Regions from separate parts of the Nitrospira lenta genome, predicted to be linked through region 1. Evidence: riboswitches for the same ligand, from Rfam matches in the RefSeq annotation. Region 1 holds a riboswitch; each other region holds the start of a gene.
What was found. A riboswitch is a leader RNA that binds a small molecule or an ion and turns the genes downstream of it on or off. The one in region 1 is predicted to bind cobalamin.
Positions count from the first base shown of each region.

Region 1 (7,768 bases):
GCCAATCGATAGATCAAGAGCAGCGCCAGCAACCCGCCGGCAAACCCCCACAACGGGAGGAGGGGTAAGAACAGCAGCGAGGCCCCGATACCCAGAAGCATGGCCAGGGCCGCGCCTAAGGCCGCGCCGCTTGAGACACCGAGCACATAGGGGTCAGCCAGCGGATTTCTCAGCAACGCCTGCAAGGTCACGCCGACCGCGGCAAGGCTGCCGCCGACGACAAATCCCATCAACACCCGAGGCAATCGAATGTGCATCATAATGATAGCCGCGGTGCCCCCGCCCTCACTCTCCACGCTACCCAAACCCAGCCACTGTTTCGCGATGACCAGCACCGTCGCAAGATCGACGCGCGTCGCTCCAAACTGGAGACAGAGGATGCAGAGTGCGACGCTAGCGGCGCCCAACGCCCCCATGATCCCAAGCCACCGGCGGCGCGTCAGAATCGTGCCTGTGCGCCGCCACGCATCCCGATGACTCGCCGTCTCTCCATCGAATCTGGTCGACGCGAGGGATGGCGGTTCGGGAGTCAGAAGCTGAGGGGATAGGGGCGTCATAGGCTCTTTGCTACGGGAGGGGCGATGGTCCAGCCACAAGCTCAGGGTGAAGAATGTTCACCAGCATCGTCAGCGCCTGGCCGATTCGAGGCCCCGGCCGGTTCAAGAGATCGGCGGGAATCTGGTGCAACCGGCCTTGCCGGACCGCCGTCATGGACTGCCATTGCCGCCAGGTCTGCTGCTCACTATCTGGAATGCCTTCGGCTTTTCCCACAGGGAAGAGCAGCACTTCCGGATCCTGCTGCAGCACCACTTCCAAACTCAGCCGTGGATACGGCAGCTGGCTCTGAGCGGCGACATTGGCGCCTCCGGCGATTCGAAGCAGTTGATCGATAAAACTTCCCGGCCCCACGGTTATTAACGGCTGACTATTCAGTACGTACAGCACCCGCACAGGAGACACCGTCTGAGTTCTGACTCGCACAGCGGCGATGTCCTGCCGCAAGCTCATGGCAATGGCATTGGCCTGCACCGAGCGATCCAGCATGCGCCCCAGCGTTTGAATATGTCCTAGAATATTTTCCACCGTCGCGGCGGACAGGATGAAGACCGGAACCTTCAATTGCTCCAGCTTCAGAATGACATCGGGTTTGAGAAATTCCTGCGGGGCCAAGACGAGATCTGGCTGGAGAGCCATCATCGATTCGAGATTCGGATGGGCATACCCAAGCTTTGGCTTCGTCGACGCCTCCGGAGGATAGTCGCAAAAATCGGTCACCCCGACGAGTTGATCCCCCGCACCGATGGCAAACAAGATTTCGGTCACGCTTGGCGCCAGGGAGACGATACGCGTCGGCGTCTTGGCCAAATACATCTTCCGGCCGGCATCGTCGACGAATGACCGCGACGACACGTGAGCCATAAACGGCATACCGGTCAGAATCCCCTGCTGACGCCGCTTCATCTCCGCACAGTCCCCCTCACCGCAGGCCCACACGACGGAGTTACCCGTCACGATGGCCACGGCCAACACCACACCGATCAGAATCCAACGGCCACGCGAGCGCAAATAAAAAATCCCCAAGGCCTGACAGAGACCTTGAGGATTGCACCCGGTTCTTCATCCTCGCCTGTTCCCCAGCCCTCGAGGGAACGATGGTCAATTCATTGGGCAGGTCTTCTGGCTCATGGTTCACCCTACTCCCCGCGCCTTCCCATCCACCAGGTGGACAGTGGCAATACCGGGTTTCGTCCCCATTCACAGCGGCGGGACCGCGAGGGAGTTACACCCTCTTCCCTAACCCAAGAATCATATGTGTGGAGGCACAATAGGAGACCCCGCTGATTTTTGTCAAGTTCATTAATGGCCGAAACGCGTGCGGCGAGCGCAGGATCCAGGGCGTCCACGCGCCTCATTAAATCTGGAGAACGGCCTATCAATGCGAGGTTAGAAAAATCGTCCGGTCGGCATGAGCCTTGCTGATCCGGCGCTACGGAGATCCCGCGTACAGAGTGACCGGCTGACCATACCCTGAACAACGAGGGCGCAGAAATCCATGCGGAACATTATTATTAGCCTCTGTATCATTGGGCTCTTTCTTGAACTATCAGGCCTGATCTGGTCGGCGAAAAAGGACAAGCCTAGCGAGACATTTGTCAGACTCTCAACTCCACCGGCCCGCAATATCGAACGCCCGCTCGACAACGGCTATTTTCTGTTGCTGGGGATGGCCGCTGCGGGTGGAACGAACCCCGTCCAAACCGGATACGACATCTGGAGTGAAACCGGGGCACGACCGACAGAACGCGGCTATGACTTAGACAAACCAGGACGGACAGAGCTTCGACTGCCGGTGGCCTACGACCGTGTCGTTCCCGAATGGCATGCCCACGACCCGTTGTCGGAATTCCAGAACAACGAGGCTTCGTTTCGGTTGTCGGCTTCGCTCTATGCGCCACTCGTCACACGATACGAACAATTTCTCCGTATGCAGTTTGAGGATTGGGGATACGGACATACCGGCGCGCCCCGCATTGAAGAGCTTATGGCGGCCCACCGCCTGTTTGTGGCAATCGGATTCGGCGAACAGGTACGGACCGGGCTCGATCGACTCACCCTGGACGTTGCCAAGTGGCGTAGCGTCCTGCGGGAAGCCCGAACCCTCCCGGTGAAGATACTAGCGTCAGTGATGATCGAAGACGATGTCGAACTGTTGTCGCGCATGCTGAGTCAAAGCACGGTCGACAAACGCGTGCTGGTTCAAGGGCTCAATTTGCTCCAGCCATTGACTCTAGCTGAATACTCACTCCGTTGGCCGATTCAAAATGAATTTATGATGGGCTATCAACGAAGCCGTACGGAATCGGCAAATGGAACCCGGCTTTCTCAGGCCGACCCTCACATCCTGGAAACGGTCACGATCCTGGCCCATCTGCCGTCCGATGCATTCCAAAAAGTGGCGCACCCCAAAAGCCTGACGGGATTTGGCCTGGCCGCATCCGGCCAGCGCACCTGGGACGCGTATTCGAGCTATTACGACGCCACCATTAAGGCCGCTGAAACGAATCACAGCCCGCTTCCTCGCCTGCAATATATCGCGAGACAGTCGCCCCGAACCTTTCTCGAACGGCTGGCCGATCCGATGGAATTCGAACCGCAATGGGAGCCCTTCAGTCAACACTTGGTTGAAACAGATGCGCGGCTGCGCCTGGTCTCACTGCAAATCCTGATGCGCAAGCCCACCGCCACCGTCACCATTCCGACCAGACTGGCGGAAGTCGGCTCGATGTACTTCGACCCCTTCACCGGACTCCCCATGCTGTGGAGCCCAACACAAAAGAAACTCTATAGTGTGGGGAAAGACCGGCTCGACGATGGGGGAGATCCAAGTTTCGATATCAGCGTGCCGCTTCCGCCTGCCTTCACAGCGCCGTCACCGGCCTCGTAGCAAGAGGCGTCAACGCAGCTTCTGATACTTCAGCTTGAGCACCAAGATCGTGAGTGTCAGGAGAAACGTGATGACGTTTGTGACAACGATCGGCCATGCCATCAGGTACAGACCGTAGACTAGCCACAGAAAGACTCCTGTTGTAAAGGTCACCAACATCGCCAGCGACATATCATCGGCAGACTTTGTCCTCCAGGTCCGCTGTAGTTGTGGCAGGAACGCAATGGTGGTGAGTGTCCCGGCAACGAATCCGATCCAATTCGCAGTCTCCATTCCGTCCCTTCTCCTGTCGATTCTCAAGACAGCCACCGGCATCTAGCCAGCTACTTGTCACAGTTCGTCTTAATGTGCTATTTTACCGAGCTAATCATTCGCTCGATCACTCAGAAGGAGCACTACCGTGGCATTCTCTTGCGATCTTTGTCAGAAAAAACCGAAATCAGGTAACAACGTCAGTCACGCGAACAACAAGACCAAGCGGGTATTCAACCCTAATATTCAGACTGTTCGCGCCGTCATCGACGGAGCCAACAAAAAGATTCGCGTGTGCACCCGGTGCCTCCGCTCAGGACTGGTCAAGAAGGCCGTCTAGGTCCTTCTCCGCTCCCATTCAATCTTTACGGCATTGAGAGCAGGACTCGGCCTCCGCGCTCGGTCAACTTGATCGCCTGCGGATCATCGGCCGACAGTGCGAGAGTCCTGCTGCCGTCTTTGCTCCTCAGCACGAGTCCGACTTCACCATTCGTGTCCAGCCCAAGGCCGGCTCTGGCTTTCCCCGCCTGATCCAATAGTAAAAACTCTTCCGCATTCACACCGTTTGCCTTCTGCGCTTGAACAGCCCTGCCCGAAAGGAACTGATCGCTCAGCACGCCTCCGACAATGCCGCCAAGAAATGCAGCCATCACAATCACTAGAGGTTGCCCCATCTTCATGTCACGTCCCTCCTAATCACGTGCGTGTATCTTGATGCGCTCTATAGAAAAGTCTCTGACCCGTTTCCATCACCGCACCGGCGAAAGAGACAAAAAAGGACTTGGAAGCGCGTGCCGTCCAAGTCCTTAGGTGTGACGTGTGAATTTGGAGCGGGCGATGGGATTTGAACCCACGACAACTTGCTTGGGAAGCAAGGACTCTACCACTGAGCTACGCCCGCTCGCTGTGGTGCATCCTACGCGGGCGACGATTCCAAGTCAAGAAAGGCCGTCCTACTTGGCCCGCTCAACCACGGCAAACTTGCGCCGGCCGATTTTCATTTGGTACTGGCGACCGGCATCCAACGTGACAGTGGCATTGGCGTCGCTCTGCTTCTTCTGATCAAATTCCACGCCACCTTGAATCACCAGCCGCCGGGCTTCGCTCTTGCTCGTCACCAAGCCTGTCCTGGCTACAAGATCAACCAGTCCGATCGACTGCCCATCTTTCAAATCCTGCTCCGTCAGCACGAGCCGCACATCCGGCTCGTCCGGAAACTCACGCTCGGAAAATTTGTGCTGAAAAGCGCCTCTCGCCTGCCTCCCCGCTTCTTCACCGTGATACCGAGCCACAAGAAGCTCGGCCAGCGACTGCTTCGCTTCCATCGGATGCAATGCCTTCACTCGCGCAAGATCTTCCGTGGTGAGCAATTCATAGTACCGCAGCATCAACGCGTCGCTGATCGACATCACCTTCCCGAACATGTCTTCCGGCTTATCTTCGAGCGCGATGTAGTTGCCGACGCTCTTGCTCATCTTCTTGATGCCGTCCGTGCCTTCCAGCAACGGCATCGTGATGACCACCTGCGACTCCTGCCCAAAGTCCCGTTGCAGTTCCCGCCCGACCAATAAATTAAACTTCTGGTCGGTCCCACCCAGCTCCACATCCGCCTTCATCGCAACTGAGTCGTACCCCTGCACCAGCGGATAGAGAAACTCATGGACGCTGATCGGCTTTTGCTCGTGAAAGCGTTTGTGAAAATCGTCCCGCTCCATCATCCGCGCCACGCGATAGTGCGCCGCCAGCTGAATCAAGCCCTCGGCCGTCATCGCACCCATCCAGGTACTATTGAACTCGATGACGGTCTTCTGCGGATCGAGGATCTTAAAAATCTGCCGCTGATAGGTCTTGGCGTTCTCCTGCACTTGCTCTTTGGTCAACGCGCGGCGGGTTTCCGACACGCCGGTGGGATCGCCTATCATGCCGGTAAAATCGCCGATCAGGAAGAGCACCTGATGCCCGAGATCTTGAAAATGTTTCAGCTTGTGGATCAGGACCGTATGGCCGAGATGCAGATCAGGCGCAGTCGGATCGAATCCCGCTTTCACGCGAAGGGGACGATTCTCCTTCAACGAGCGAGTCAGCTTCGTCTCCAGTTCTGCGCGCTGAATGACCTCCACGGTTCCCCGCAAAATCAGATCAAGCTGCCGACTCAATTCACTCATATCGGCCCCTTCTTTCCCTGTTCCACTGCAGCTGACTTCGCAACCGTGACAAATGGCTTCAGTTGTTCCAGCTTCTTCTTTCCAATCCCCTTCACCGCCCGCAGATCCTCGACCGCATGAAACCGCCCGACAGACTTCCGATAATCCACCATCCGTTTGGCCAACACCGGCCCGACGCCCGGAAGCTGATCGAAGTCCGCCGCCGTCGCACGGTTCAAATCCACCCGTTGCGCGCTATTCGCCTCCCTGCGCACCTCACTCACTCCGGCAGACGGAATCGTTGGTTCGCCTACCGGAACCACGGTTGGAGAGGCGTTATCGGAAAACAACGACGCTGCATGAGTCACCGCAGGCCGCTGCATCGTTTGGGGAACCTGCCAGCCGATCCACAATACGACGCCCATCGTCATCGCCAACATGCTCAGCTTGATGAGGAGCGACTGAAGCACGCTCATGATTTCTTCTTCATCTGGTGAATCGCACAACCCTCGACATCTTCGACTGCTTCGACGAAACCTTCCGCGAGCGTCGGATGGGCATGAATCATGTGGCTGATCTGCGATACCGTCGCCCCCTGCTCGATGGCAAGCGCAGCTTCGTGAATGAGGTCCGCCGCATGGGCGCCGACAATGTGCGCACCGAGCAACCGGCCGGTCACCGCATCCGCAATCACTTTGAACAGGCCCGTGATATCGCCGGTCGCTTGCGCCTTACCCAGCGCCGCGTAGCGGAAGCGTCCCACCTTGACGGCCTGCTCCGGATCGTGGCCGGCCGCTTGCGCCTGTTCACGAGCCTGCCGTTCCGTCAGCCCAACCCGGCCAACTTCCGGCAACGTGAAGATACCGGCAGGAATGACGTCATAGCGGATCGCTGTCGGATGCCCCATGATGTTTTCAACGGCGACTTTCCCTTGCGCCGACGCCACATGAGCAAGCATGGCCTTTCCGACCACATCGCCGATCGCATAGACGCCGGGCACATTCGTCTCCATCCGGTCATCGACCAAAATCTCGCCCCGCTTCCCCAGCGCAATACCGGCTGCCTCGACCCCGATGTCACGGGATTGAAATCCGCGTCCAATCGAGACCAGAAGCATCTCCGCTTCAACCGTACTGCCATCTTTGAGTTGCGCGACCACCAGTCCATCACGCACCTGCGCCTCTTGAATCGTCGTGCCCGTTCTGACATCGACGCCGCGCTTCTTGAGCTCGCGCGCCATCAGCACAGAAACCTCTTCATCTTCCAATGGAAGCACGGCCGATTGCAGCTCGACCATGGTCACCTGCGTACCCAAGCCACTGAAGAGCGAGGAGCATTCACACCCCTCGACCCCGGCGCCGAGAATGATCATCCGCGGCGGAGCCGATTCGAGATCGAGCGCCTGCTTGCTGGTGATAATGGTTTTCCCGTCGACAGGAAATTGCGCCAGCTGCGGCCAGGATGATCCCGTAGCAATCAGAATCGCATCCGCCTGCACCTGCCGTTGCGAGCCATCCTTTGCGGTCACCGCAATCGTGCGCGCATCGACCAACCTGCCGCGGCCATCGACTACATCGATCTTCCAAGCGTTGAACAACGTGGCAATGCCCTTGACCAGCGACGCCACCACCTTGTTCTTCCGCGCCACCATGCGGGCAAGATCGTAGCGCGGCGGACCGGACAGCAGAAGGCCAAGATCCTCCGCTTTTTTGAGCTTATCGCCGAGTTCAATGACGGAGAGGAGGGCCTTGCTGGGAATACAGCCCCAATTCAAACACACACCGCCGAGCGCCTGTTGCTCGATGACCGTGACTCGTGCGCCCAATTGGGCCGCGCGAATCGCCGCCACGTACCCGCCAGGCCCGGCTCCCAGAATCGCGATGTGTTTCGGCATGGAAAACGTTACGAGCGCGCGTTAATGTTTCTG
Region 1 is NZ_OUNR01000020.1:67,357-75,124, forward strand. It holds gene NITLEN_RS15955 (FecCD family ABC transporter permease) at 1-557, opposite strand, end outside; gene NITLEN_RS15960 (ABC transporter substrate-binding protein) at 568-1,581, opposite strand; cobalamin riboswitch at 1,651-1,817, opposite strand; gene NITLEN_RS15965 (hypothetical protein) at 2,054-3,445, shown strand; gene NITLEN_RS15970 (SemiSWEET transporter) at 3,455-3,718, opposite strand; gene rpmB (50S ribosomal protein L28) at 3,846-4,037, shown strand; gene NITLEN_RS15980 (hypothetical protein) at 4,063-4,377, opposite strand; tRNA gene NITLEN_RS15985 (tRNA-Gly) at 4,524-4,598, opposite strand; gene tyrS (tyrosine--tRNA ligase) at 4,651-5,862, opposite strand; gene NITLEN_RS15995 (helix-hairpin-helix domain-containing protein) at 5,859-6,317, opposite strand; gene lpdA (dihydrolipoyl dehydrogenase) at 6,314-7,735, opposite strand; gene gcvH (glycine cleavage system protein GcvH) at 7,757-7,768, opposite strand, start outside.

Region 2 (7,768 bases), on a different contig from region 1:
AACGAATAGACTTTGCACCCATAGGAAGACAGCCGCTCTTCGTTCAGGCCGGCAGAAATCATCTTCACATCGACCAAGAGAGGGCAGCCTCCTTGAAGAGCCACCACCCCGGCGCGCATCGCATCGGGATGGAATCGCATCAGGGTCTTAAATTCGAAATCCGCCGTGGCATGGATCACCCGGCGCACCACTTCCCATTCATCCGGCCTGAAATCGTGCGGACCTGCTTCCTGATCAATGATCGCGAAACTGCCATCCTCAATACTCCGCCCGAGCGCGGTCATCTGCCTCATATCATTCATGTCTGAACCTCCGGGTAACGACCGAGCAACGAGCCGCCGAAATCTACCAGACAGGTTTCCACCGCCAGCGTGCCGCCCGCGTGAACCTGACAATGTTCGACAACCCTCTTGCAAACCAACGACGTGATGCCGACGAGGCCTGCCTCGCGGCATAATTCCAACACATGGCGGGCCGTATTGGCCTGGCGGATAGCGGCCACCAACTCGTCCGACGCCGATAACTCGGCTGCCAGCGACGCCAGAAATTCCATATCCACTTCCGATCCGGCGGCATGCGTCTGCATCTTGCCGTTGGCCATCTTCGACAATTTCCCCATCATCCCGACGATGATGGCGCGCACGATTCCTCGCTTCGCACATTGTTTGACGCCGACGCCGATAAAATCGCCCACCTGGATAAAGGCCTGTTCCGGCAACTGCGGATAGAGGGCCATCGCATACTGTTCCGATTTGCCGCCGGTCGTCAGCACCAACTCGCGCAGCCCGCCGGCCGCTGCGACATCGATCTCCTGCATCACGCTCGCCTTGAACGCCGCCGTGGAATAGGGCCTCACGATGCCGGTCGTGCCGAGGATGGAGATGCCGCCCAGGAGGCCGAGCCGCGCGTTGGTGGTCTGCTTGGCCATCTCTTCACCGCCCGGCACACTGATCGTCACGACTGCGCCTCCGTAGGGAGCGCCGGCGAGTTCTTCTCCCACCATCTCCGTGATATTGCGCCGCGGGACCGGGTTGATCGCAGGCCCGCCGATCTCTAAACCCAACCCGGTTTTGGTGACCGTGGCCACGCCCTGACCTCCCCTGATCTCGATGCCTGGTTCGGTGCGCAACTCGACTTCCGCCGTCAACTCGGCTCCATGCGTACAGTCGGGATCGTCGCCTGCATCCTTGATGATGCTGCAAATCGCACGGTTCTCCAGCCGCTCGCAACGGGCGAGCGCGAACGTGACGCGTGTCCGATTCGGCAAGGTCGTTTCAATTTCAGACAGCATGGCACCCTTCACGAGACAGCGAGCCGCGGCCTTGGCAGCCGCTGCGGCGCATGCGCCGGTGGTGAACCCGGTGCGCAACCCCTTTCGATCTTTCGGCGGTACGCTCTTATCCATCACTCATGTCCCGCCAGCCCACTAAAACACTCACGAATCTTTGCCGCACGTTCAGGGGTGTAATTCTCTGCCTTCGCCCGATTCGTACCCCGGAACGTCACCCGACAGAGCAACTCCCCATCCGGCCCTGCTAATTCCAGCGCCGCATTAGCCTCATCCTGCTGTCGATAGAGAAGCCTGCTTCCAGCCTCGATCTTGAGATGCACATGGGTCTGTCCCTCTTCGCCCAGCGTAACCCACTCAGCCCCCTGCCGCACAGTGAGGAGGCCATGGACCTCGGCGATCGCGCCGGACGAACGAACGATGACGCTCGTCTCCCCAAACTCAAGTGCGGTTTCCAGCGCGGCAAGAATCTGCTCCCGTCCGGTCATGCGGACTTCTTCGGCATATTGAAGAACGACTCCACCTGTTCCTTGCTCACGGCCACTCCTGCCGCCACCAAATCGTCGAGCAATGCCAGGTTCACGACTCCATCGCCCGCAATGAAGGCCTGAGTGAGATCGCCACGCGACAACACTTCACAAAGCATGGCGCTGGCATAAGGAACCCGCTCCGGATGACCAACTGCGGGAATCGCCTCGATTCGCACCTCGCCACAAGCCACGGGAACCTGATTCTTCACGAACTCGTCCGGGAGAAAATACTCCGCCGAGTCGCGCAGCCACATGAGCCGGGCCTGAGGGAGCAACGGCGCAAAACGGGTCGCGCGTAAGAGTCCCAGCGCAGCGGTGATCCCTGTATCCGTCGCCAGGATCAAAGTCCTGCCTGAGACATCCTCTCTCGGGAAAAACTTGCCCCAGGGTCCGCTGAACGAAACGTCCGTTCCCGCTGCCAGTCCGTGCACGAAGGCGGAACCCAATCCATCGGGAATACGCTTCACCGCGAGTTGAAAGCGACATTGTTCCGCATCGCCGGTGAGGAGCGAGTAGGCCCGCTTGACGGCTTTGCCGTTCGGCAACACGATTCGACTATCAAGGATGAGGTACTGTCCGCCGATGAACCCCAAGGGCTCGGCCGCGCATAGATCGAGGAGCAGAGTATCGGGCCCCAGCCTCTCGGTTTCCACCACTCTGGCAGTCTTCGCTACGGCCATTGCTGCTACTCCGCCGGATAAATCTCATGAACAAAGTCATGCATCTCATCGAGATCGCGATAGAGGTGAGTGAGCCCTTCGATCTGATGGGCCAGATCGAGATCGACCTTCTTCGTGAGCACCACCAGCGTACGCAGATAGGGCAGCTTCGGATCGTCGGCGCGGGTGGCAGACACGCGCTCTTCAAGCGCAGCTACCGCCGTCTCATAAAACTGCTTGAGCGTGGCCAAGTCCTTGGCGCCGCACATGGAACGAATCGGCCCCGGTTGATCGGCCCCGGTCCCCAGCTCCGCCAACTCATGCTGCCGTTCGGCTTCGTTCTTCACTCCCAACACTTCCATCAAACCTAGCCGCAACCCTGCGATTTCATGACAGGCCATCGTCTCTCCTCCGTTACTGCATAATGTTATCGACCAGGCGACTGACGAGCCGATCGCCGAGCAGATGCTCCTCGACCAACTCCTTCGCATCCGTCTCTTTCACACCCCGATACCAAATGCCATCAGGATAGACCGCGACCGTCGGTCCTTCCCCGCAGCGGCCCATGCAGGAGGTCTTCGTCACGCGAATATCCTGATCCCGCCCGGCGTCCTTCAACAGCCGCCGCAATGTAGCAATGAGGGGAATGCTCCCGCCATCGGCACAATCGACATTCCCGCAGACCAGGACATGTTTAGCCAGCGGGCGATGGGCATGCACGTGCGGCATAGCTTGCGCGTGGGTGAAACCGTGCCGCAGACTCCAGAGCAGCGCTTTGAGCCCGCCCACATGCTCGGTCACAGCGGACACCGGCACACGATACTGACAGGTATCGCAGGGGAGCGGCCGCTCCCCTCCCGTCGCTTCGGCCAGGCGCTCGTCCATCAAGCGGAGCAACCGGTCGTCGATTCCCAAATGGGGTACCAGTTCGGTCTTGATCCAGGGATAGCGCGCTTGGAACGATTCCACCTGCTCGCGAATTTTCGTGATCAGTCTTCCGCCGAAGAGAAAGTAGGGAGCCACGACGATCCGCTCTGGGCGCGCGCGCGCGACCAGCTCCACCGTCTCCTCAAACAGCGGTCTCGTCACGCCGATGAAACAGGGCACCACCCACCCGATCTCGCGCCCCTCGGCAAGGAGACGAACAACTTTACAGAAGTCCCCGTTCGCATCCGGGTCGCTTGAACCACGGCCCACGACCACGACGGCAGTCTTCGAGGATTCACGGGCACCTTCCAGCGCCGCCCGCGCCCGCTCAAAGGCCAGCTCCACGAGATTGGGATGGATGCCCAAGGCATTGGCCACGATAAAACGGACGGAGGGAAACTCTTGCCGAGCCTGCGAGAGTGCGAGCGGAATATCGTTCTTCACATGCCCCGCGGCAAAAAGGAACAACGGCAGGACCACAACGGAATCGGCCCGTTGCGCCAACTCGCGAAGCGCGGTGGCCAATGACGGGCGGGCCAGCTCCACATAGCCGTGCGCCACATCAAGATCGGGTCGCGCCGCGCGAAAGGCTGCCACCAAGGCCTCGAACTCACCATTGGCATTGGAATCACGGCTGCCGTGCCCGACGATGAGCAATCCCGTCGTCATGCGACACAAACCGTGGGAGAGGCTGCCGGCATAATAAAACCTCCAGCTCCACAACAGGAACAAGAGGTCGCATGCCAAAAAGGCAGGAGAGATCCTCCGTTACCGCGCGGAGAAACCGTACTATGTCAGCTCGGATAGGTCTCCTGGCTCATGGGTTCAGAAGGTCGAACCTTCAACGCTACCCCCAGCCTTCCCCAACAAGTGTGTCGAGTGGCTAAAACGGGGGAGCTTCCCACTTACAGTGGCGGGACCGCGCCGGTTTTTCACCGGACTTCCCTGTTACGCCCTAGCGGGCATCCGAGAGATTACTCAATTATCAGCCAAGATACCTAACGCGGGCTAGTCCACCCTGTCAAGGCTGAAATATCATGAGTGCACGCGATCCGAAGCAGCTTTACGCGAACTGCGCGACCACAAAGCCCAATAACTTAACAAGACATGCACTGAGACCGGTTGTTTATTTAGTTGCCCAGGCTCACCACAGTGAAAAAGCGCAAATATTTTCAGCTCCTTATAAAGATACAGCGCGGGCATGTCCTGAAAAGGCGAGTATCGTTGCAGTAACAATCTCAAAAGTGATTGTCAGTAAAACAGTGTTTCCTTCGTGCGTTTAATGAAACCTCTGTTTTCCGAGAAGCAAATTGCGACGGCCTTGCGGCAAATCGATGCGGGGGCACCGATTCCGGAGGTAACGCGGAAGCTGGGGATCAGTGAGGCGACGTACTACGTCTGGCGGAAACGCTACGGCCAGATGGCGATCGCCGAGATTCGGCGGTTACGGCAACTGGAGGCAGAGAACAGCAGACTCAAGCAGCTCGTGGCGGATCTGACCTTGGACAAAGTCATCCTGCAAGAGGTGCTCGCACAAAAGGCCTGAAGCCCACGCGCAAACGCGCCCTCGTGCGGGAGGTGCTCGGGCACTGTCCGATTGGAGTGCGACGGGCCTGTGGGCTCCTGCGGTTGAATCGGGCGTCGTGGTATTACCGACACCACGGGCGGGAGGATACGGCGATTCGCATGCGGGTGCGGGAGTTGGCGCAAGCGCGGCCGAGATTTGGCTATCTGCGCCTCCAGGTCATGCTCCGACGCGAAGGCTGGGTAGTGAATCGGAAGCGGGTGCATCGGATCTATCGGGAAGAAGGGCTTACGATGAGATTACCGCGCCGTCGTAAACGGTCGAGTCATCTGCGGGTCGTGCCACCACACCCGAGTGAGATGAATGAGCGGTGGAGCATGGATTTTGTGGCGGATACGTTACTGGATGGCCAGCGGTTTCGAGCGCTCACGGTCGTGGATACCTATAGCCGGCACAGTCAATTAATCGAGTCCGATTTCACCCTCCCGGGAACGAAAGTCGTGGCGGCTCTGGAACGGGTGGCGAACCGGAGCGGCTACCCGCAGATGATCACAGTGGACAATGGGAGCGACTTGACCTCGAAGGCACTTGACGCCTGGGCATACGAGCACGGAGTGAAACTCGATTTATTCGGCCCGGGAAACCCGTGGAGAATGCGGTGATTGAGAGTTTCAATGGGCGCTTTCGAGACGAATGTTTGAACGCGCAGGTGTTCGTCTCGCTGCACGATGCCTGACAGAAGATTGAAGCGTGGCGGATCGACTACAATGAGCACCGGCCGCATGGTTCGCTTGGGAACTTAACACCCCAGGAATTTGTCGAACAGGCGGCTCAAACCGGGCTGCAGGAGGCATCGAATTTCCAGCACCGCGTGGTCTAGTTTTCAGGGAAGGGTCAGAAGGAGCGCATTTCCAGTTTTCAGCGGTCTAGTTTCTGGGGAGGTCTCATCATTTGTCCTATCCCCCGCTCCATCTGCACAAAATATGGGAGCAGCGGCGCAGCGCCCAGACCGTCAGATCAAGCCGAAACGGCTGCACCGGATACGATGCAAAGCCGATCTCCTTCATGATTCACAATCGCCTGCCCGCCCCGATGTGCCGATTATTCCTGTATCGCCTGCCGCCTCTCCCACACCAGCTCTCTCATGATCCTTCCTTTTGTCTGTCATTCAATCGGCCGGCGATGAATTGCTCGGCCCGTGGGGCTGCTCAAATCGCTTCCAGCGCGTCCTCAAGATCGGCGATGACATCTTCGATATCCTCGCAGCCGACGGAGATTCTTACGAGCCCGCTCGTAATCCCCTGCCGCTCCATGATGTCTTTCGGTGTCGCGACATGGGTCATCGACGCCGGATGTTCGATCAACGTATCGACCGTGCCCAAGGATACCGCCAAGGTGCAGAGTTTCAGTTTACTCAACAACCGCGTGGCCGCCTCGAACCCGTCGGCAAGCTCGAAACTGAAGCAGCCGCCAAAGCCGGTCATCTGTCGGGCTGCGACATGGTGGCCGGGGAACTGGGGGTCACCTGGATAGTACAACTTGCCGACTTTGGGAACACTGGAAAGAAACTCAAAGAGCTTCATCGCGTTGTCGTGATGCCGCAGCATACGCAAGGAAAGGGTTCTGATGCCCCGCAACAGCAGATAAGCATCGAACGGGCTCAGAATGCCTCCGGTGTCACGACGATAGGTGCGAATCATGGCGGCCAGCTCTGAGCGCGCCACAACAATCCCCCCGATCACGTCCCCATGGCCGTTAAGGTACTTCGTGGCGCTATGGAGGGAGATATCCGCGCCGTGATCCAGTGGCCGCTGAAAGTAAGGACTGGAGAAGGTGTTATCGACGATCGTCAAAATGCCCTTGGGTCTGGCCAGTTCGGCGATTGCCCGGATATCCGTGATCTTGCACGTAGGATTGGCGGGGGTTTCAAAGAAAATCACTTTTGTCTTGTCCCGTATGGCATCTCTTACGGCCTGCTCATTCGAAGTATCGACCACCGTGGAGGTAATCCCCAGATCTGCCAGGCGCTCTGTGATCAGATGGAGGCTTGGACTATAGAGCACCTCCCCGCAGATCACATGATCACCGGCTTTCAGAATACTCAATAAGCTCGCATGGATAGCCGCCATTCCCGAGCCCAATGCGACAGCGGCCTCCCCGTTTTCCAGGTTCGCAATCACCTGCTCGAGAGCTTCGACGGTCGGATTTCCCACCCGACTATAGATATGCCCGGCGCGACGCCCCAGAAAAAGATCCGCGCCTGCTTCGGGAGAATCGAACGAAAACGTCGACGTTAGGAACAGGGGCATCGCATGCGCGTTCAACGGCTTCTGTTGTCCATCGGCATGCAGTTGTCTGGTTGTAAACCCATGCATGGCTCGCCTCCTCTGTCAGTGTTCGTCGAGCTTATGAGCGAGCAGCCTTGTCTCACACAGCATACTGTGATCATCCCAGCTCTCAGGCGGAATTGCCACATCGGTAATCTTGTTCTCCTCATCCAGGAGCAGAATTACCCATCTCCTTTTCAGCAAGTGGCCGAGTTTTTCTTCGACAGAGGGCCGACTTCCGTATGGTGTTCTTTCCCGGTTCCTGCTGCACACCATGGTCATCAGGACGGGGGCTTCCCCTATTGCGGCCTCGATGTCGCTCCTTTCGTTGTCGTGACCTGCCCGGGCAAATTGGGTCCAGGGTGAATGTTAGACTGGACCAGTGAGATGCGAGCTCTTTTTAGGCTAAGCGAAATCATCCGTTGTATTCCGCCAGAGGACAACTGAGCTTGCCTATGAATTGACCAGATTTTTTCGGGAGTATCTACTCGCGACGTGAATTTCGACTGAAC
Region 2 is NZ_OUNR01000001.1:1,030,636-1,038,403, forward strand. It holds gene NITLEN_RS04900 (precorrin-8X methylmutase) at 1-302, opposite strand, end outside; gene NITLEN_RS04905 (cobalt-precorrin-5B (C(1))-methyltransferase) at 299-1,405, opposite strand; gene NITLEN_RS04910 (hypothetical protein) at 1,405-1,776, opposite strand; gene NITLEN_RS04915 (FAD-dependent oxidoreductase) at 1,773-2,498, opposite strand; gene NITLEN_RS04920 (DUF3209 family protein) at 2,504-2,878, opposite strand; gene NITLEN_RS04925 (CbiX/SirB N-terminal domain-containing protein) at 2,892-4,073, opposite strand; cobalamin riboswitch at 4,190-4,389, opposite strand; gene NITLEN_RS17840 (hypothetical protein) at 4,442-4,687, shown strand; partial or broken gene NITLEN_RS04930 (IS3 family transposase) at 4,687-5,809, shown strand; gene NITLEN_RS04935 (trans-sulfuration enzyme family protein) at 6,138-7,304, opposite strand.
Region 2: linked by a shared signal. The riboswitch ahead of NITLEN_RS04925 (CbiX/SirB N-terminal domain-containing protein) and the one ahead of NITLEN_RS15960 (ABC transporter substrate-binding protein) in region 1 are both predicted to bind cobalamin.

Region 3 (7,768 bases), on a different contig from region 1:
GAGCACGTGTATGCCGCCGGAGATGTCATTGGTTCCAACACAGGAAGCCAGATGGCGACTCCTGTGGGGGCGCAGGACGGTGGGATTGCCGCCGAGAATGCGCTCAACGGCAAAGGGGGCCATAAGGTAAACCACGCCGTGATTCCGCGAGCGATTTTTACCGACCCGCAGATGGGCGTCGTCGGACTGTCGGACGAGGAGGCCAATGCGCGCGGGTACGCGTGCGATTGTCGGGTTATTCCTATGTCTCTCGTTCCCAGAGCTGGGGCGGTCCGGGAGACCAGAGGGGTTCTGAAGATGGTGGCGGACCGGACAACGAAGAAGGTGCTGGGGGTGTCAATGCACGGAATGAACGCGGCAGAGGTGATTCATGAGGCGGCAATGGGGCTTCATTTTGGTGCGAGTATCGACGACTTCGCCCACATGCTGCACGTCTATCCAACCATGTCCGAGGCGCTTAAAATCGCCGCGTTGTCGTACACAAAAGACGTGTCGAAAATGAGCTGCTGTGCAGACTAGCGTCACGCCGATATGAGCTAACAAGCCTAGAGGGTCAGAAAAAGTCGTCGGCTCTGGTTAAGCACTGTCTCAGTATGGGGCCATACGTCACCCCGATTACAGTTGCGGACCAGTGGCGGCTACTACCGCGCTTCCCTTAAAGTACATGGGTTAGAAATTCATTGGATTGAAAAATTTACTGCTCTAGTAGGCCTCCTTTCACTTACGCGACCCAATACTTTGCTCTCACCAGAGCTGCCAGAAACGCCGACAGCACTGCTCCGAACACAGTGATCGTGAGACCCATGTCGCCAATCGGCAGAGCGACCGCAGTCAATCGACTTTATTGAGACCAAACATTTGTGAAACAGATTTCTATGTCAACGACCGTTCACCATCGTGTGGATCTTGACGGATGAAAGCACGGACAATGCCACGGTGTCTGTCCTCCCGCCTCCTCGGAAGACCATGCACTATTAAGTGGCTGGTGGTTTCGGCTGCGACCGACCAACAAACACCGTAATCCCCAAATACACCCCGGACAAGCTGAACAGGAACCCAGCGACGCAGAACACCAGGAGTAAGATCTTCCGTTGGCGGTCGTGTTCCAAAAGAAACGGGATATCCCAACTATGCAGACCATGGAACAGCCATCGATACACTCTCCTGCTGTGATCCATGAGCTCCATCAGCTGGCCTGTCTTCATATCGATGTGAAGCCATGTCTGTGCCGGATTGTCTAAAACAACTCGCAAACCAGGAAGCGGCCGAGGATTGTGGGTCGTGCTATAGTAATACATGTCGCCGTAGGTGATTTCGCTCCTCTTAATTTCATGAGCTGGGAACACGGCCTTCGCCGCTTGACGAAGAGCCTGGAGACCAAATTCCAGAAACGGCGCATGCGCCGTGACCGCGCTCATCACCACTTGCTGCTCAGGATCTGAGCGGAACACATAGTAGCTCACTCCCCCAACCTTGGTAACCAGGATCTCTTTAACGGCATCACCGAGCTGGGCCTGCCGCATGGCGTCTCGTAACGGAACGGCAATATCTTCAGGCACCAACGTTCCACCCATGAAGCGTTGACGCTGGTCTACCGTTGGCTCGGGGATCGAGAACCAGCGCCCATGATCCATCGAGAACATGCCGCTCAAGAGCCACGTACAGACCACAGATCCAATAGCCACTCCAAAAAGATGATGCCATCGCTTGATCCCCGAAAAGGGGCTGCTATGGCCTTGCCGTCTCCAGTGATGAAGATGCTGAAGACCGAGCACAAACCCGGTGGCGGCAGTGACCACGCCAGCCGCAGCCAGCCACCAGACCGTCTGATCCCACGCAGCCCAATGCCGACGTAGCACCGGCACATAGAGCCAGTGGATGACAGCACCTACCGTATTCCACCTTCGCTCGAACACCGTCGTCTCCATCACCACTTCCCCCGTTTTGGAAGAGACGTATACCTCACGCCCATCCGCATCGTGCAATGGGACTTTCCACAAGGGCCGATAGGGGTCGAAACGCTGTTGGACCGTCCATTGATCGTCCTGCAGCGCCTCCGCCGCGATCTCGTCTTCGCGCGGCACACCTTGTTGTGCAATACGTAAGGCATCGCTGTACGCGACCCCAGACATGGGTTCTCCACGATCCGCCCACAGACTCGTCAGCGTACCGTCCAGAAAATAGATGACGTAGACCGGACGCCCGGCAGCCATCAGCAGACGCACCCGCTCAACCCCCTGGCTGGGTCCGACCTGACTCCAAACCGATTCCAGCGGCACACAGCAGTACTCCAACTGGAGTGGCTCAAGCCATTGGAATCGCTCCGCCTCGGTCAGGCTCGGATAGGGCACAAAGAGCAACACCGCACCCGATCCGAACCAGAGCATGACGAGCAGACCGATCCCCACTCCCAACACACGGTGGATTCCTGTCAGTCCGGCACTCACCCAACGCATCCCTGCACCCCTGTCAGAATCGCGCCATCAGGCTCAATTCAACCGTCCGTGGCGCCCCGATAATGACTTCGCTGGGATAGAAATTATCGCCCCAACTCGCATACGTTTTATCGAACAAGTTGCGCCCGCGCAGCGTGAACCACAGATTCTTGTATGGCACCGTCATCCAGGCATCGGCCGTCATATACGCATGCATCCGTATGGCATTCGCCGCATCGTTGTAGCGATCTCCCACATAGCGCAGCGCCGCGCCGAGATCGACCGGCACCGCCGTTGGAAGCCGGTAGATCGACCAGAGGTTGGCCATCGCCTGCGGCACATTGAACGGGCGATTGCCGTTCCGGGAGACCACACTGCCTCCGGACAGTTCGGCAAAGTCGTCAAATTTGGCGGATAGAAAGGTCAGATTTCCCTGTACTCGCCACGCTTCGGTGGGACGCACCCCCATGGACAGCTCGACGCCTTTAGACGACTGCCGACCGACGTTGACCGCTTCCGTCAGCGAGGTTTGCGTCAGAATGTTTTTCCGGAAGATATCAAAGTACGCAACGGTCCACTCGGCCCGTTTGTTCCAGAAGTCCCCTTTGGCGCCCACCTCCCACTGCGCCCCGGTCGCGAGTGCAAAACTTTCCTGACGTGTCACGAGGAAAATATTGCTGGCAGCCGGATCAGCCGCCGTCGCGTATTGCCCATAGAGCGTGATCTGCGGCAGCACGTCATAGACAAGGCCTGCGCGCCAGGTGGTGGGATTGAAGTTCCGCGAGAAACTGCTCGTCGTATCGAGGACGCCGGCGGTGTCGAACAACTCCCGAGTCAAATCGATACGATCATGTCGAAACCCGGCGATCAGCTTGAGCTGATCGGTCAGGCTAAGCTGATCCTCGGCAAACAGCGCGGTCGTGGTGACCATTGCCTTCTGCGTTGCTGCCGCGATCGGCCCGAACAGTCCGGCGACAGGGGCAAACGGGTCCACGCTCCCACCCGCCCCATTAAAAAAACTAGGCCTCGTGAAGTCGAGACGACTAAAGTCCAATCCCGTCACAAAACGATTCTTCAACGACGCGACGGGCTGGTTGACCTGAAACTCGAGTCGGTCGCCGATGATAGTCTGATCATGCGCCACATAGAATCGATCACGATCAATAAGCTGCGTCCCGGTGTTAAATGTGTAGGTTTCAGCATTTTGCCAATGGCGCTTCGCCGTGTAGTAATAGGCTTGGTTCCGCACTTCGATCAGATCGGTCGGCTTCCAAGTCGTTTTGAGCTTCGTCCACGTGGTCAGCGCACTCATGTCGCTGTCCTGGGTGTTGTAGTTTTGCCGCAGCATCCGCCTATCGACAGTGCGCCCATCGAGTGTGCTTACGACTCCGTTGACCCCTTGGGTGGCAAACGACGAGGGCACCAGCGGCGTGCCAAAGTAGGGCTTGCTGCGATCGAACCCGAGATCGAAGGATACTTCAACGCTGAGACGAGAGGTCACGTCATAGAGGAGGGCGCTGGTCCCATTCCAATAGGTATAGGGTGCCCGCTGCACGCCCAGAAAGTTGTCGGAGTTCTGATAACTCAGGTCCACTCGATAATGCAGCTTATCGGTCCCGAGGGTCCCTCCGCTGCCCACACCGGCCCTGGTTGTATTGAAGGTGCCATACGAGAGAAACGTCTCCGTTCCCTGTAACTCACGGACCGGTCGCTTGGTCACGAAGTTGATCGCGCCGGCAATCGCCCCTTCCCCATAGAGCACCGACGCGGGCCCCTTCAGGATCTCGATGCGATCAAGATTCCACGTGTCACGCGGGCGCGAGGTCATATTGGCCGGGCCGGTCATCAGCCCATCGTTCAGCAATCGAATCTGGTTATTCGTGAACCCCCGCATGGAAAAGTTCGCGGGGTCTCCTGGTGCGTCGCCTACCGTCACCCCCGTCGCGCCTTCGATCGCTTCGGAGATCGACCGAAATCCGCGCTCCTGAATGGTCTGTTGACCGATCACCTCAATACTGGCTGGAATCTCACGTAGCGTCAGCCCCAAGCGGCTGGACGTCATACTTAGACTGTCGAGATTGAGCGTCCCCGTCCCCTGGCGCTCGACTGGCTGTCCAATCACCGTCACTTCCTGCACTTCCACGGGATCCCCTTCACCCTCCTTGGCAAAAAGATTGAGGGGCATGAGACACAACACAATTCCTGAGGCCATGACAAGACGGCAAAGCATAGGGCTCTTCCTTTGATCACGAAAGGGGTTTCTGGAGTCTCCATGTACCCAGGTCTCCTGACTCTCGGCTCGTCCTACTCTCTGCGCCTTCCCATCCTTGCGGACAGTGGCTGAGTGCAGATTTCGTCCCCGATCACAGTTGCGGACCAGTGGCGGCTTCTACCGCGCTTCCCTTGGGGTACATGGGCTATCAATGCATTGGATTGAAAAAGTTACTGCTCTAGTAGGCCTCCCTTCTGTTACGCCACCCGGCACTTGGGTTTGATCAGTGCGGTCAGAAACGCCAGCAATACCGCGCCTAGCACCATAATCGTGAGACCCAGATCGCTAATCGGCAACGCAAACGAGGTGGGCTGGAGTAATTTGATGATCCCGACGACGTAGGCCAGCCCCACGACGGTCAGTGTCATCATGCGATTGCCTTGGATCGCCATCGTGGTCGCCGCCAAATACATCCGGCGTACAACAAGGCCGTTGAGGGAATCGGTAACGACCATCCCCAGGCTGAAGGCCACGCCGATCAGCAGCGCGCCCAGCAGGCCATAGCCCATCGTGCCGGCCAAGGCCCAGGCCGACATCTGGCTGGCGGTCTCAAACCCCAGTCCAAATAAGGCGCCGATCGGCACGGCGCTCATCGGGTGTGTGATGTTGAGCAACTGTCTGGGCAAAAAATGGCCGATGACCCCGTGGCTCGGAACCGTCATTCCAGCCGGCAATGTCCTCAGCCTGGCGAGGTTTAATGTCCCAATGGCGAACAACAGGCAGGCCGATAAAACCCCGCTCACGTGCAGCACAGAGTCGTTGAACGATTGCAGATACTCCGCCGCCAATGCGATCAACCCCGCAATCAACAGGACAGAGAGGGCATGCCCGAACGCAAACCATGTCCCCACCCACCGGCTCATTCTCGGATGCCGATCGACAGACGCCCTCGTCATGCCATCGATGGCGGTGAGATGGTCTGGGTCGGCTCCATGGCTCAACCCCAATGCGAAGGCGAGACCGAGCAAGGCCCAGAGACTGCCATCAGTTGGATTCATAGGCTCCCTTGTGGCTCATGGTTCTCACCCCGAAACTCTGACGCATCATTCACCGTGGCAACACCGGGCACCGGCCAGTGAGACGCCAGAGCAGCTCACAGTCGAGATGCCCACGCACCACGGCTCCTAGCCGGTCGTACTCGTCCTGTTTCGTGGGAATGCACCGGATGATGTCGCCTGCGAAAATCCCCTTGCGCCGACGCAGGAAAGAAAGAGTCCGCGCCCTGATCACCTCATTCTCGAACAGGCCATGCAACATGGTGCCCACCACCATCCCATCGCTGCTGAGAGCCCCGTCACTGCGTACCTTTGTGCGTCCGTTCCGCGACTGAATCTCGAAGGGGCTCGCCTGCTGATTATGTGGCACCACCATTCCCATATGGATTTCATATCCATGGACCGCTTCTTCGAGCCCCACGCCATCGGTGAGAAACGAGGGGCACCGCACGCGGGCTAGAACCTGCGCCGTGACTTTCTCCTGCTCGAAGTGGGTCCGTAGGGCCAGCAGTCCCAATCCCCGTACGTGAGGCTCCGCCGACTCCACTCCGTGCGGATCGTCGATCATCTCACCAAGCATTTGGCATCCGCCGCATACACCTAAGAGCGGTCCACCCTCACGGGCGCGCGCCTCAATCGCGCCGGCAAAACCACTGGCACGGAGCCACGCGAGATCCGCCACCGTGCTCTTCGAACCGGGAAGAATCACGAGATCGGCACCCGCAACTTCGTCGGGCTGCTCAACGAAACGCACGACAACCCCCGCCTCATGTTCCAACGCCTCGACATCGTCGTAGTTGGAGAGGTGCGGCACGCGCACGACCACGACATCTAGTTCCTGCTGGGAGGGTCTACGCCGAGCCAGTCGCGCTTCAAGCGATACGGAATCCTCGTCGGCGATGCGGAGGTCTTTGATATAAGGCACGACACCCAGCACCGGCTTACCTGTGCGTTCGCTCAAAAACTCGAGCCCCGGTGTGAGCAACGCCAGATCGCCGCGAAATTTATTCACGACAAAGGCCGCAATCCTGTCCCGCTCGTCCGGCTCGAGCAGTTCCATCGTCCCGACAAAGGAAGCGAAGACGCCGCCTCGATCGATATCCCCCACCAGAATAACCGGCGCATCCGCCAGCTTGGCCACATGCATATTGACGATATCGCGATCCTTCAAATTGATCTCAGCCGGGCTCCCCGCCCCCTCGATCACGACCAGATCGTAGTTCGATCGGAGCCGAGTCAACGACTCCGCAATCACCGTCGTGAGGCGCGGCTTATACTCGTGATACTCGGTCGCCAGCATGCTACCGATCGACTTGCCGAGTACCACGACTTGGCTGCGTCGATCACCTTCGGGCTTGAGCAGGATCGGATTCATGTCCACGCAGGACAGAATACCGGAGGCCTCGGCCTGCACCGCTTGCGCCCGCCCGATCTCCAGGCCATCGATGGTGACGGCCGAGTTCAGCGACATGTTCTGCGACTTGAAGGGAGCGACGCGCAGTCCTTCGCGGCGGAAAAACCGGCAGAGGGCCGTGACCAGGAGACTCTTCCCTGCAGACGAAGCCGTCCCCTGGACCATGATCGTGGGGGCCAGTCCGCTCACCGGACCCTCCTGGCATGGGCCGAGCAGGCCTGCACGAAACCCTGAGCCAGGCGCGGGTTCGAGGCCCAATGGGCATGGACATAGGACGCCAGCGTATTGCCCTGACGATAGCCCTCTTGAAAGACCTCGCCGCCACGGCGGCGGCGCACGCTATAGGTACACTCGACTGCTGGCGGAAGGCGAAAGTCCGAATAGCGAAATTGATGGCCTCGAAATTTTAAGCCCGCCGGACCGAGCATCGTCGCGTCCTTCGTGTCCACTTCGACATATCCGAGCGCCTGCAAACGATCTTTCATTTCCGCTTCGCCTGGAATGAGGCCCACCATAGGATGCAGCACGCCATCGAGCGTCCTGATGCCGTTGGACAAGTACATGAGCCCGCCGCATTCTCCATAGATGGGGCCATGAGCTTCGGCAAACGAGACCACATCCCTACGCATCGAAAGATTCCGCGACAGCTCCT
Region 3 is NZ_OUNR01000001.1:1,014,139-1,021,906, forward strand. It holds gene merA (mercury(II) reductase) at 1-519, shown strand, start outside; gene NITLEN_RS04835 (hypothetical protein) at 975-2,456, opposite strand; gene NITLEN_RS04840 (TonB-dependent receptor) at 2,470-4,665, opposite strand; cobalamin riboswitch at 4,696-4,862, opposite strand; gene NITLEN_RS04845 (HoxN/HupN/NixA family nickel/cobalt transporter) at 4,905-5,705, opposite strand; gene NITLEN_RS04850 (cobyric acid synthase) at 5,755-7,296, opposite strand; gene NITLEN_RS04855 (cobyrinic acid a,c-diamide synthase CobB) at 7,302-7,768, opposite strand, start outside.
Region 3: linked by a shared signal. The riboswitch ahead of NITLEN_RS04840 (TonB-dependent receptor) and the one ahead of NITLEN_RS15960 (ABC transporter substrate-binding protein) in region 1 are both predicted to bind cobalamin.